DNA from 2 places in the Weizmannia sp. FSL K6-0777 genome. Region 1 is predicted to be linked to the other one. Evidence: a T-box and tRNA genes for the amino acid it is inferred to sense, from the RefSeq annotation. Region 1 holds a T-box; the other holds one or more tRNA genes.
The links. The T-box of region 1 lies ahead of tyrS (tyrosine--tRNA ligase). A T-box ahead of a tRNA ligase gene usually reads a tRNA of that ligase, here a tRNA-Tyr.

Region 1 (4,395 bases):
TACAAGATGCCTGAACCGGAACTCGCCCCTGATGCCCTTTCTTTCCTGCAAGCGTATCATTGGCCAGGGAATGTCCGGGAGCTCCGGAATTTAATGGAACGGATGGTGATCCTATCAGAAAAGCCGTTTATTGACCGCGCCTCCCTTCTCCGCTTTTTCCAGGGAAATGAAACCCAACCGTCCGGAAGTGCCATCCCGGAAAGCGGCACTTTGCCTGTGGAAAAAGAAAATATGGAAAAACAGCTCATTGAAAAAGCATTGCGCAAAGCAGGCGGGAACAAATCCGCCGCAGCAAAAGAACTTGGCATTTCAAGGGTCACCCTGTATCAGAAGCTGAAAAAATTTGGAATTGGGAGCTGACTTCCCCCGCCGGGAAAAACGAAGAAGGGCAAGCCGCGATCGGAGCAATAAAAAAGGGATGCACATTTCAGGCATCTTCATTGTGCATCCCTTAATATCCTCAATGTTTAATTAAAAAGTATTTTTTCTTCCCTCTTCTAATAACGGTAAATTCGCCGCCGATTTTGTCCTTTTCCTGCAACACAAACCCGAGATCCGTTACGCGGTCACCGTTTACGTAAATGGCGCCGTTTTGGATATCTTCGCGTGCCTGGCGTTTTGACGGGGAGATTTTGGCGGCAACGAGCAACTCCACAAGCTGCTTTTGTTCTTCGCTTTCAAGCTGGAATGACGGAACATCTTTAAATCCCTGCTTCATTTCTTCAGCCGACAGTTTCTTCACATTGCCGCTGAACAATGCTTCCGTAATATTCAAAGCCTGCTGCAATGCTTCCTCCCCATGGATCAGTTTTGTCATTTCCGCGGCCAGCGCTTTTTGGGCTTTGCGGAGATGCGGTTCGGTTTCAACCGATTTTTCCAGCTCTTCGATTTCTTCTTTTGGCAAGAAGGTGAAGTACTTCAAGTATTTTACGACATCGAGGTCAGCCGTGTTGACCCAGAACTGGTAAAACTCATATGGCGATGTTTTCTCGGCATCGAGCCAGACTGCGCCGCTTTCTGTTTTCCCGAATTTTGTGCCGTCCGCTTTTGTGACAAGCGGAATGGTAAGCCCGAAAGCTTTTTCTCCTTCCGGTTCGAGCTTGCGGATCAGCTCAAGGCCGCTTGTAATATTGCCCCACTGGTCGCTTCCGCCGATTTGCAGGCGGCAGTTGTATTGTTTATACAAGTTAAAGTAATCGACGGCCTGGAGGATTGTATATGTAAATTCCGTAAACGAAATACCGGTTTCAAGCCGTGATGCGATCGTGTCTTTTGCAAGCATGTAGTTGATGCCGATATGCTTTCCGTAATCACGTAGGAAAGTAACAAGGTCCATCGAGCCGTGCCAGTCATAGTTATTGACCATGATGGCGGCTGACTCGCCGTCAAAATCGAAAAATCGTTCCAGCTGTTTTCTCAATGCTTCGCCGTTTTGCTTGACCTTTTCAACCGTTAACAGCTTTCTTTCTTCCTTCTTGCCGCTCGGGTCGCCAATCATGCCGGTTGCCCCGCCGAGCACGACAATCGGCCGGTGTCCCGCCTGCTGGAAGCGACGCAGCGTGAGGTACGGGAGAAGATGCCCGATATGCATGCTGTCGCCTGTCGGGTCAATCCCGCAATACAGGGTCACTTTCCGGTTTTGAAGCAACTCCGCGAGCCCTTCTTCGTCTGTCTGCTGGTAAACAATTCCCCGCCATTTTAAATCTTCGAGTAAATCCATTTCAAACCACTCCTTTTGTGCCATTTCAAATGCCGGCAGCATTCAGGTTCCAGCGCCCGGCTTATATCCGGCGATAATGGGCAGGAACCTGTTGCTGCCTTCTTTTTCCTGTAAAACAGAAAAACGCCCCTCCGCCAAAACGAAGGGACGATTGTATCGCGTTACCACCCAACTTGAGAATTGCTTCTCCACTCATTTGGATAACGGCTGGGGGCCGTCTGCCGTATCCGGCAAAAGCTCCGGGGTGTAATTCGCCGCCTGCCTGTACCGGTTCGCACCAACCACCGGCTCTCTTGTATGCAGCAACAGGAAGCTACTTGATCCTTTCGACGCTTCATTCATCAAATTGTAAGTTATTTTTACCATATACATTTTGAAATGTCAACCTTGCCAAGCAGGCTGCACCAGCGCTTTCTTCAAATTCGGTAATGCCCATTTTAACCTTTCCTCATCCGGCAAAGGCCCTGTTCCGTCCCGAAGCACGCCTTCCAGCGTGTCTTCCCGTTTTCTTCCAACCCAAACCGTGCCTTTCCGATCGTATACACCCGGCAATCACCGGGCATGGGCGGCAACACCGGCAATCCGTTCCGGGCAGGTGTAAATATTCATCGACCCACCGCGGATAAAGCCGATCGTGGTAATGCCGAGTTCTTCAGCGGATTCCAGGGCGAGTGTGGTGGGTGCCGATTTCGATAAAATCACCTCGCAGCCGATTTTGGCTGTCTTCAATAAAATTTCCGAGGAAATGCGCCCGCTGAATGCAAGGATTTTCCCTTTTGTGGAAACCTGATTTTTCAAACAATATCCGTAAATTTTATCAAGCGCGTTATGGCGGCCGATATCCATCCGGCTGACAAGGATCCCGCCGGCATCGCACAGCGCAGCATTATGGACGCCCCCTGTTTTTTTAAACACTTCGGCATTCTCCTGCAATGCTTCCATCAGCCGGAAACAATCATCAACTGTAATTCGGACGTGCACACCGTCCATTTTTTTCGCCGCCAGAGCATCATTGACAAAAACAAACGCCTGCCTGCTCATTCCACAGCAGGAGGTGATATAACGTTTATTTTGCAGCTGTTCGTAATAAGGATTAAGATGATCGGTCCGGACATGGACGAATCCTCCTTTTTCATCCGTCCAGATGTCGCGGATATCTTCATAGCGCCGGACAACCCTTTCCGACACAAGATAACCGACCGCCATGTCCTCGATATATTCAGGTGTGCACACCATCGTCACCCATTCCTGCCCATTCACTTTTAATGTCACCGGGAATTCCGTTGCGACTGTATCCAGCGCCCGTTCGAGCCGCCCGTTCTTGAAACGGAGAATTTCCCTCTGCGTGTCCACATTTTTCATGGGTTCAACAGCCCCCTGTCTATAATGTTTTATTTTAAAGGAATCAGAGTGAACTACCCTCCACTTATCAACCTTACGGTTTGATTGAAGTGGGGGCTTCTCGACTTATCGTTGCTTTTACTAGCCAACGAAAACTGACCGAGCTAACCCTCTTGTTCCAAGAGTTTTGTTACTTATGATAACGCTAATAAGCGTAATCCCTCATTTTTGATATTGATTGCTGAATTGTGATCGCGATCTAATACAAAGCCGCAAGAACATTTATATACACGTTCAGATAATGGCATTTCTTTTTCCTTGCCGCAACATGAACACTTCTTAGTGGAGGGAAACCACTTATCAATTTTCACAAGTTGTTTCCCCTGTTCTTTTAGCTTATACGCTAAGAAAGTAGTGAACATCCCCCAGCCGTTGTCGTGAACGCTTTTCCCAAAGTGAAGGGCTTGAGACATCCCTTTCATGTTCAAGTCCTCAATCACGACAGCATCAAAGTTAGAAGCTAATTCTTTTGACTTATGATGAAGAAAATTCATGCGTTGGTTCGCCACTTTCTCATGTAACTTAGCCACTACTAGTCGTTGCTTGTTCCAACGTGCAGAACCTTTCTTTCTTCGAGAAAGAATTCGTTGTGCTTTTGCTAATTTATCTAAGGCTTGCCGATAGTAACGTGGGTAATTGGCTTTCTTACCCTGTTCACTCTCGACATATAGACCATCCATAGCAAAATCCAAACCAACAACTTTCTGTATTTTAACTGGACGAATATCTTTCTCATATTCTGTCAAAATTGAAATGTAGTATTTGCCTGTCTTTGTTTTAGAAATAGTGCAAGATTTGATTTTATAATCAGCAGGTATCTCTCTATGCTGTTTCATTTTTATTGGCTTTTTGATTTTTGGCAGTTTGATATGACCATTTTCTAGCTTAATATTTCCGTTGACCATATTAGTTGTATAGGATTGTTTTGCTTTACGATTTTTGAACTTTGGAAAATCCGCATTTCCTTCAAAGAAATTCTTATAAGCAGTCTGTAAGTTCATTTGTGCATTTGCCAAAGCTAAAGAATCCACTTCTTTTAGGAATGGAAATTCACTTTTATATTTTGCAGGGGTCGGAAACTTTTGCTTTTTAAGCAATTCTTTATCATCCTTGAACTTTTCATACGTTTCTTTGCGTTCAGCTAACATCTTATTGTAGACAAAGCGAACACAACCAAATGTCTTAGCTAATAATGCGGATTGTTCTTTGTTTGGTAACAAACGAAACTTGAAAGCTTTGTTTTGCTTGGCCATATCAATTCACCTCACTTTGTG
Region 2 (4,395 bases), 350 kb from region 1:
TTAGTCGGGGCCTAAGCCGAGGCCGAAAGGCGTAGGCGATGGACAACAGGTTGATATTCCTGTACCGCCTCTTCACCGTTTGAACGATGGGGGGACGCAGGAGGATAGGGCAAGCGCGACACTGGTTGATCGCGTCCAAGCAGTTAGGCCGGTGCGGAGGCAAATCCTTCGCGCCAAGGCGGAGCTGTGATGGCGAGGGAAATTTTAGTACCGAAGTTCCTGATTCCACACTGCCAAGAAAAGCCTCTAGTGAGGTGAAAGGCGCCCGTACCGCAAACCGACACAGGTAGGCGAGGAGAGAATCCTAAGGTGAGCGAGAGAACTCTCGTTAAGGAACTCGGCAAAATGACCCCGTAACTTCGGGAGAAGGGGTGCTTTTTGGGGTGTATGCCCCGGGAAGCCGCAGTGAATAGGCCCAGGCGACTGTTTAGCAAAAACACAGGTCTCTGCGAAGCCGCAAGGCGAAGTATAGGGGCTGACACCTGCCCGGTGCTGGAAGGTTAAGGAGAGGGGTTAGCCGTAAGGCGAAGCTCTGAACTGAAGCCCCAGTAAACGGCGGCCGTAACTATAACGGTCCTAAGGTAGCGAAATTCCTTGTCAGGTAAGTTCTGACCCGCACGAAAGGTGTAACGATCTGGGCACTGTCTCAACGAGAGACTCGGTGAAATTATAGTACCTGTGAAGATGCAGGTTACCCGCGACAGGACGGAAAGACCCCATGGAGCTTTACTGCAGCCTGATATTGAATTTTGGTACAGCTTGTACAGGATAGGTAGGAGCCTTGGAAACCGGAGCGCCAGCTTCGGCGGAGGCATCGGTGGGATACTACCCTGGCTGTATTGAAATTCTAACCCGCACCCCTTACCGGGGTGGGAGACAGTGTCAGGCAGGCAGTTTGACTGGGGCGGTCGCCTCCTAAAAGGTAACGGAGGCGCCCAAAGGTTCCCTCAGAATGGTTGGAAATCATTCGCAGAGTGTAAAGGCATAAGGGAGCTTGACTGCGAGACTTACAAGTCGAGCAGGGACGAAAGTCGGGCTTAGTGATCCGGTGGTTCCGCATGGAAGGGCCATCGCTCAACGGATAAAAGCTACCCTGGGGATAACAGGCTGATCTCCCCCAAGAGTCCACATCGACGGGGAGGTTTGGCACCTCGATGTCGGCTCATCGCATCCTGGGGCTGTAGTCGGTCCCAAGGGTTGGGCTGTTCGCCCATTAAAGCGGTACGCGAGCTGGGTTCAGAACGTCGTGAGACAGTTCGGTCCCTATCCGTCGCGGGCGCAGGAAATTTGAGAGGAGCTGTCCTTAGTACGAGAGGACCGGGATGGACGCACCGCTGGTGTACCAGTTGTCTTGCCAAAGGCATCGCTGGGTAGCTATGTGCGGAAGGGATAAGTGCTGAAAGCATCTAAGCATGAAGCCCCCCTCAAGATGAGATTTCCCACAGTTTATACTGGTAAGATCCCTGAAAGATGATCAGGTTGATAGGTCCGGGGTGGAAGCGCGGCGACGCGTGGAGCTGACGGATACTAATCGATCGAGGACTTAACCAAATAGAAAAGTGAAGGCCGCCTTGAAAAAGGTGCGCTGGAGCTAGACAATTCTCAAAGTTAGAAGTAAAAACGCATTCTCCGTTTACAGTTTTTTCTCCCATCCGGTTTTCAGGGAATCACATAATTCCTGTTGATAAGAAATGAAAACTTTGTTATAATGATTTTTGTCATTAAGGTCCGGTGGCGATGGCGGAAAGGTCACACCCGTTCCCATCCCGAACACGGAAGTTAAGCTTTCCAGCGCCGATGGTAGTTGGGGGTTTCCCCCTGCGAGAGTAGGACGCTGCCGGGCTTGTATTCCGCAGTAGCTCAGTGGTAGAGCAATCGGCTGTTAACCGATCGGTCGTAGGTTCGAATCCTACCTGCGGAGCCATCATGGAGAGCTGTCCGAGAGGCCGAAGGAGCACGATTGGAAATCGTGTAGGCGGCTAAAAGCTGTCTCAAGGGTTCGAATCCCTTGCTCTCCGTCATGATCCATATGGCCCGTTGGTCAAGCGGTTAAGACACCGCCCTTTCACGGCGGTAACACGGGTTCGAATCCCGTACGGGTCATCATTATAACTGGAGGATTAGCTCAGCTGGGAGAGCGTCTGCCTTACAAGCAGAGGGTCGGCGGTTCGATCCCGTCATCCTCCACCATTTTATCATCGCGGGGTGGAGCAGTCTGGTAGCTCGTCGGGCTCATAACCCGAAGGTCGCAGGTTCAAATCCTGCCCCCGCAATTTACATATAAAGGTCCCGTAGTGTAGCGGTTATCACGCCTGCCTGTCACGCAGGAGATCGCGGGTTCGATTCCCGTCGGGACCGCCATCCATTTTACATAATTGTGGCTCGGTAGCTCAGTCGGTAGAGCAAAGGACTGAAAATCCTTGTGTCGGCGGTTCGATTCCGTCCCGAGCCACCATTTGGCCGGTCTAGCTCAATTGGTAGAGCAACTGACTTGTAATCAGTAGGTTGGGGGTTCAAGTCCTCTGGCCGGCACCACGCAATATGGAGGGGTAGCGAAGTGGCTAAACGCGGCGGACTGTAAATCCGCTCCCTCAGGGTTCGGCGGTTCGAATCCGTCCCCCTCCATTTTTTAAAGGGGCATAGTTTAAAGGTAGAACAGAGGTCTCCAAAACCTCCAGTGTGGGTTCGATTCCTACTGCCCCTGCCATTATGATGGCGGTTGTGGCGAAGTGGTTAACGCACCGGATTGTGGCTCCGGCATTCGTGGGTTCGATTCCCACCATCCGCCCCATATTTATTGGGCCATAGCCAAGCGGTAAGGCAACGGACTTTGACTCCGTCATGCGCTGGTTCGAATCCAGCTGGCCCAGTATGCGGAAGTAGTTCAGTGGTAGAACATCACCTTGCCAAGGTGGGGGTCGCGGGTTCGAATCCCGTCTTCCGCTCCATTGATGGCGGCATAGCCAAGAGGTAAGGCAGAGGTCTGCAAAACCTTTATCACCGGTTCGATTCCGGTTGCCGCCTCCATCATATCATGCCGGTGTGGCGGAATTGGCAGACGCGCACGACTCAAAATCGTGTTCCTTCGGGAGTGTCGGTTCGACCCCGACCACCGGTATAATAGCATCACATTGAAAGCTGATGCCAAATGGAACGCTTCTCAAGATAAAGAGAAGCGTTTTTTTATTGCAATTATATTATTGAAGCCGAGGCCAATTTAAGTGGCTGCTTGAAAGCGTACACTTGTGAGTATCTATAGTTTTTTAACTTGTACAAAAAGGGAATTGATCTAATAAGAAAGGTTTGGAAATACTATCTTAGATTTTCCTTTTATAATGAGAACAGAACTGGGCAGCCTACTATTTACTAGGGTTGTTTTTTCTTTTTTTCACCGTAACCGTCCCATCTTTTTCAAGATAGGCCTGGTCAATTTCATCAAGCAAAAATACGCCCTGCTTTCTCAATAACTCCGACAGTTGATTCATATCAATTTTATTTTTTTTCAGTACGACTTTGTTAATTTTTCCTTTATCGATAATCACCGTTTTATCCCCGATAAGGAATTTTTCCAGTTTATCATAGCGATAAATGAGGATGTCAAAAATGATTTTAATGATGACCTAAACAGAAAGCATCACAAGAATGTAGTACCATTTTACACTTGGGTCATAAAGGCCGTTGCCGACGATTTCAGACAGCATTATGCTCCAGATGAAGTCGATTGGCGTAAGGTTTGAAATGCTTTTGGCGCCGGTACATTTTAGACAAAAAATGAGCGCAAGAAAGCCCATAATCAATTTTAATAAGTCCATGCCAATTTGCATCGCTAACCCCCTCCTTCAAAAGGTCCGGTTTTCTCTCGATTGTTCACTTTTACGGGGCTTTCCAACGCTTGATCCAGTTATGCATACTGCTTCAACAAGCAGTCTATTTTCCATTTCGCCAACTTCATGAAGTTTGGATACCAATGCTCTTTCTGCTGCTTCTATTGGGAAGCTTGTACCCGAAACACCCAACGCCCATGGGTCCGATCATACGAGCACTGTTTTTCATTGCATTTTCCCTTAATTTCAGTATCATAAACGAACGTTCTCATCATTGGGATACACCGGACAGGTTAGGCAAATCATTTTGTTTTGGGAATCTGTTATTTTACAATAGATCTATCTTCACGAGTAGAAGGAAAGGAAGCGGACAATGGGTAGTCAAAAAAAGTTGAATGACGTTGCATTTTCGGTTTTAGATTTGATCCCCGTTTTATCTGGAAAGACACCGGCAGATTCGTTTAAAAATAGCCTAAGCCTCGCACAGCATGTTGAAAATTGGGGCTACAAACGATACTGGCTCGCGGAGCACCATAATATGGTGGGAGTAGCCAGCTCTGCAACGGCTGTT

Region 2: it encodes a tRNA-Tyr, which carries the amino acid that the T-box ahead of tyrS (tyrosine--tRNA ligase) is inferred to sense. The anticodon was not compared.

The regions. Positions count from the first base shown of each region.
Region 1 covers NZ_CP151971.1:2,273,644-2,278,038, forward strand. Annotated here, with positions in the region: gene NST70_RS10870 (sigma-54-dependent Fis family transcriptional regulator) at 1-360, shown strand, start outside; gene tyrS (tyrosine--tRNA ligase) at 461-1,720, opposite strand; T-box leader at 1,861-2,059, opposite strand; gene fdhD (formate dehydrogenase accessory sulfurtransferase FdhD) at 2,273-3,082, opposite strand; gene NST70_RS10885 (RNA-guided endonuclease TnpB family protein) at 3,256-4,374, opposite strand.
Region 2 covers NZ_CP151971.1:2,623,425-2,627,819, reverse strand. Annotated here, with positions in the region: rRNA gene NST70_RS12695 (23S ribosomal RNA) at 1-1,551, shown strand, start outside; rRNA gene rrf (5S ribosomal RNA) at 1,728-1,843, shown strand; tRNA gene NST70_RS12685 (tRNA-Asn) at 1,850-1,924, shown strand; tRNA gene NST70_RS12680 (tRNA-Ser) at 1,929-2,018, shown strand; tRNA gene NST70_RS12675 (tRNA-Glu) at 2,032-2,103, shown strand; tRNA gene NST70_RS12670 (tRNA-Val) at 2,115-2,190, shown strand; tRNA gene NST70_RS12665 (tRNA-Met) at 2,200-2,273, shown strand; tRNA gene NST70_RS12660 (tRNA-Asp) at 2,286-2,361, shown strand; tRNA gene NST70_RS12655 (tRNA-Phe) at 2,380-2,455, shown strand; tRNA gene NST70_RS12650 (tRNA-Thr) at 2,460-2,535, shown strand; tRNA gene NST70_RS12645 (tRNA-Tyr) at 2,544-2,625, shown strand; tRNA gene NST70_RS12640 (tRNA-Trp) at 2,634-2,707, shown strand; tRNA gene NST70_RS12635 (tRNA-His) at 2,716-2,791, shown strand; tRNA gene NST70_RS12630 (tRNA-Gln) at 2,799-2,870, shown strand; tRNA gene NST70_RS12625 (tRNA-Gly) at 2,874-2,948, shown strand; tRNA gene NST70_RS12620 (tRNA-Cys) at 2,954-3,027, shown strand; tRNA gene NST70_RS12615 (tRNA-Leu) at 3,037-3,118, shown strand; gene NST70_RS12610 (YetF domain-containing protein) at 3,360-3,572, opposite strand; gene NST70_RS12605 (hypothetical protein) at 3,621-3,824, opposite strand; gene NST70_RS12600 (LLM class flavin-dependent oxidoreductase) at 4,198-4,395, shown strand, end outside.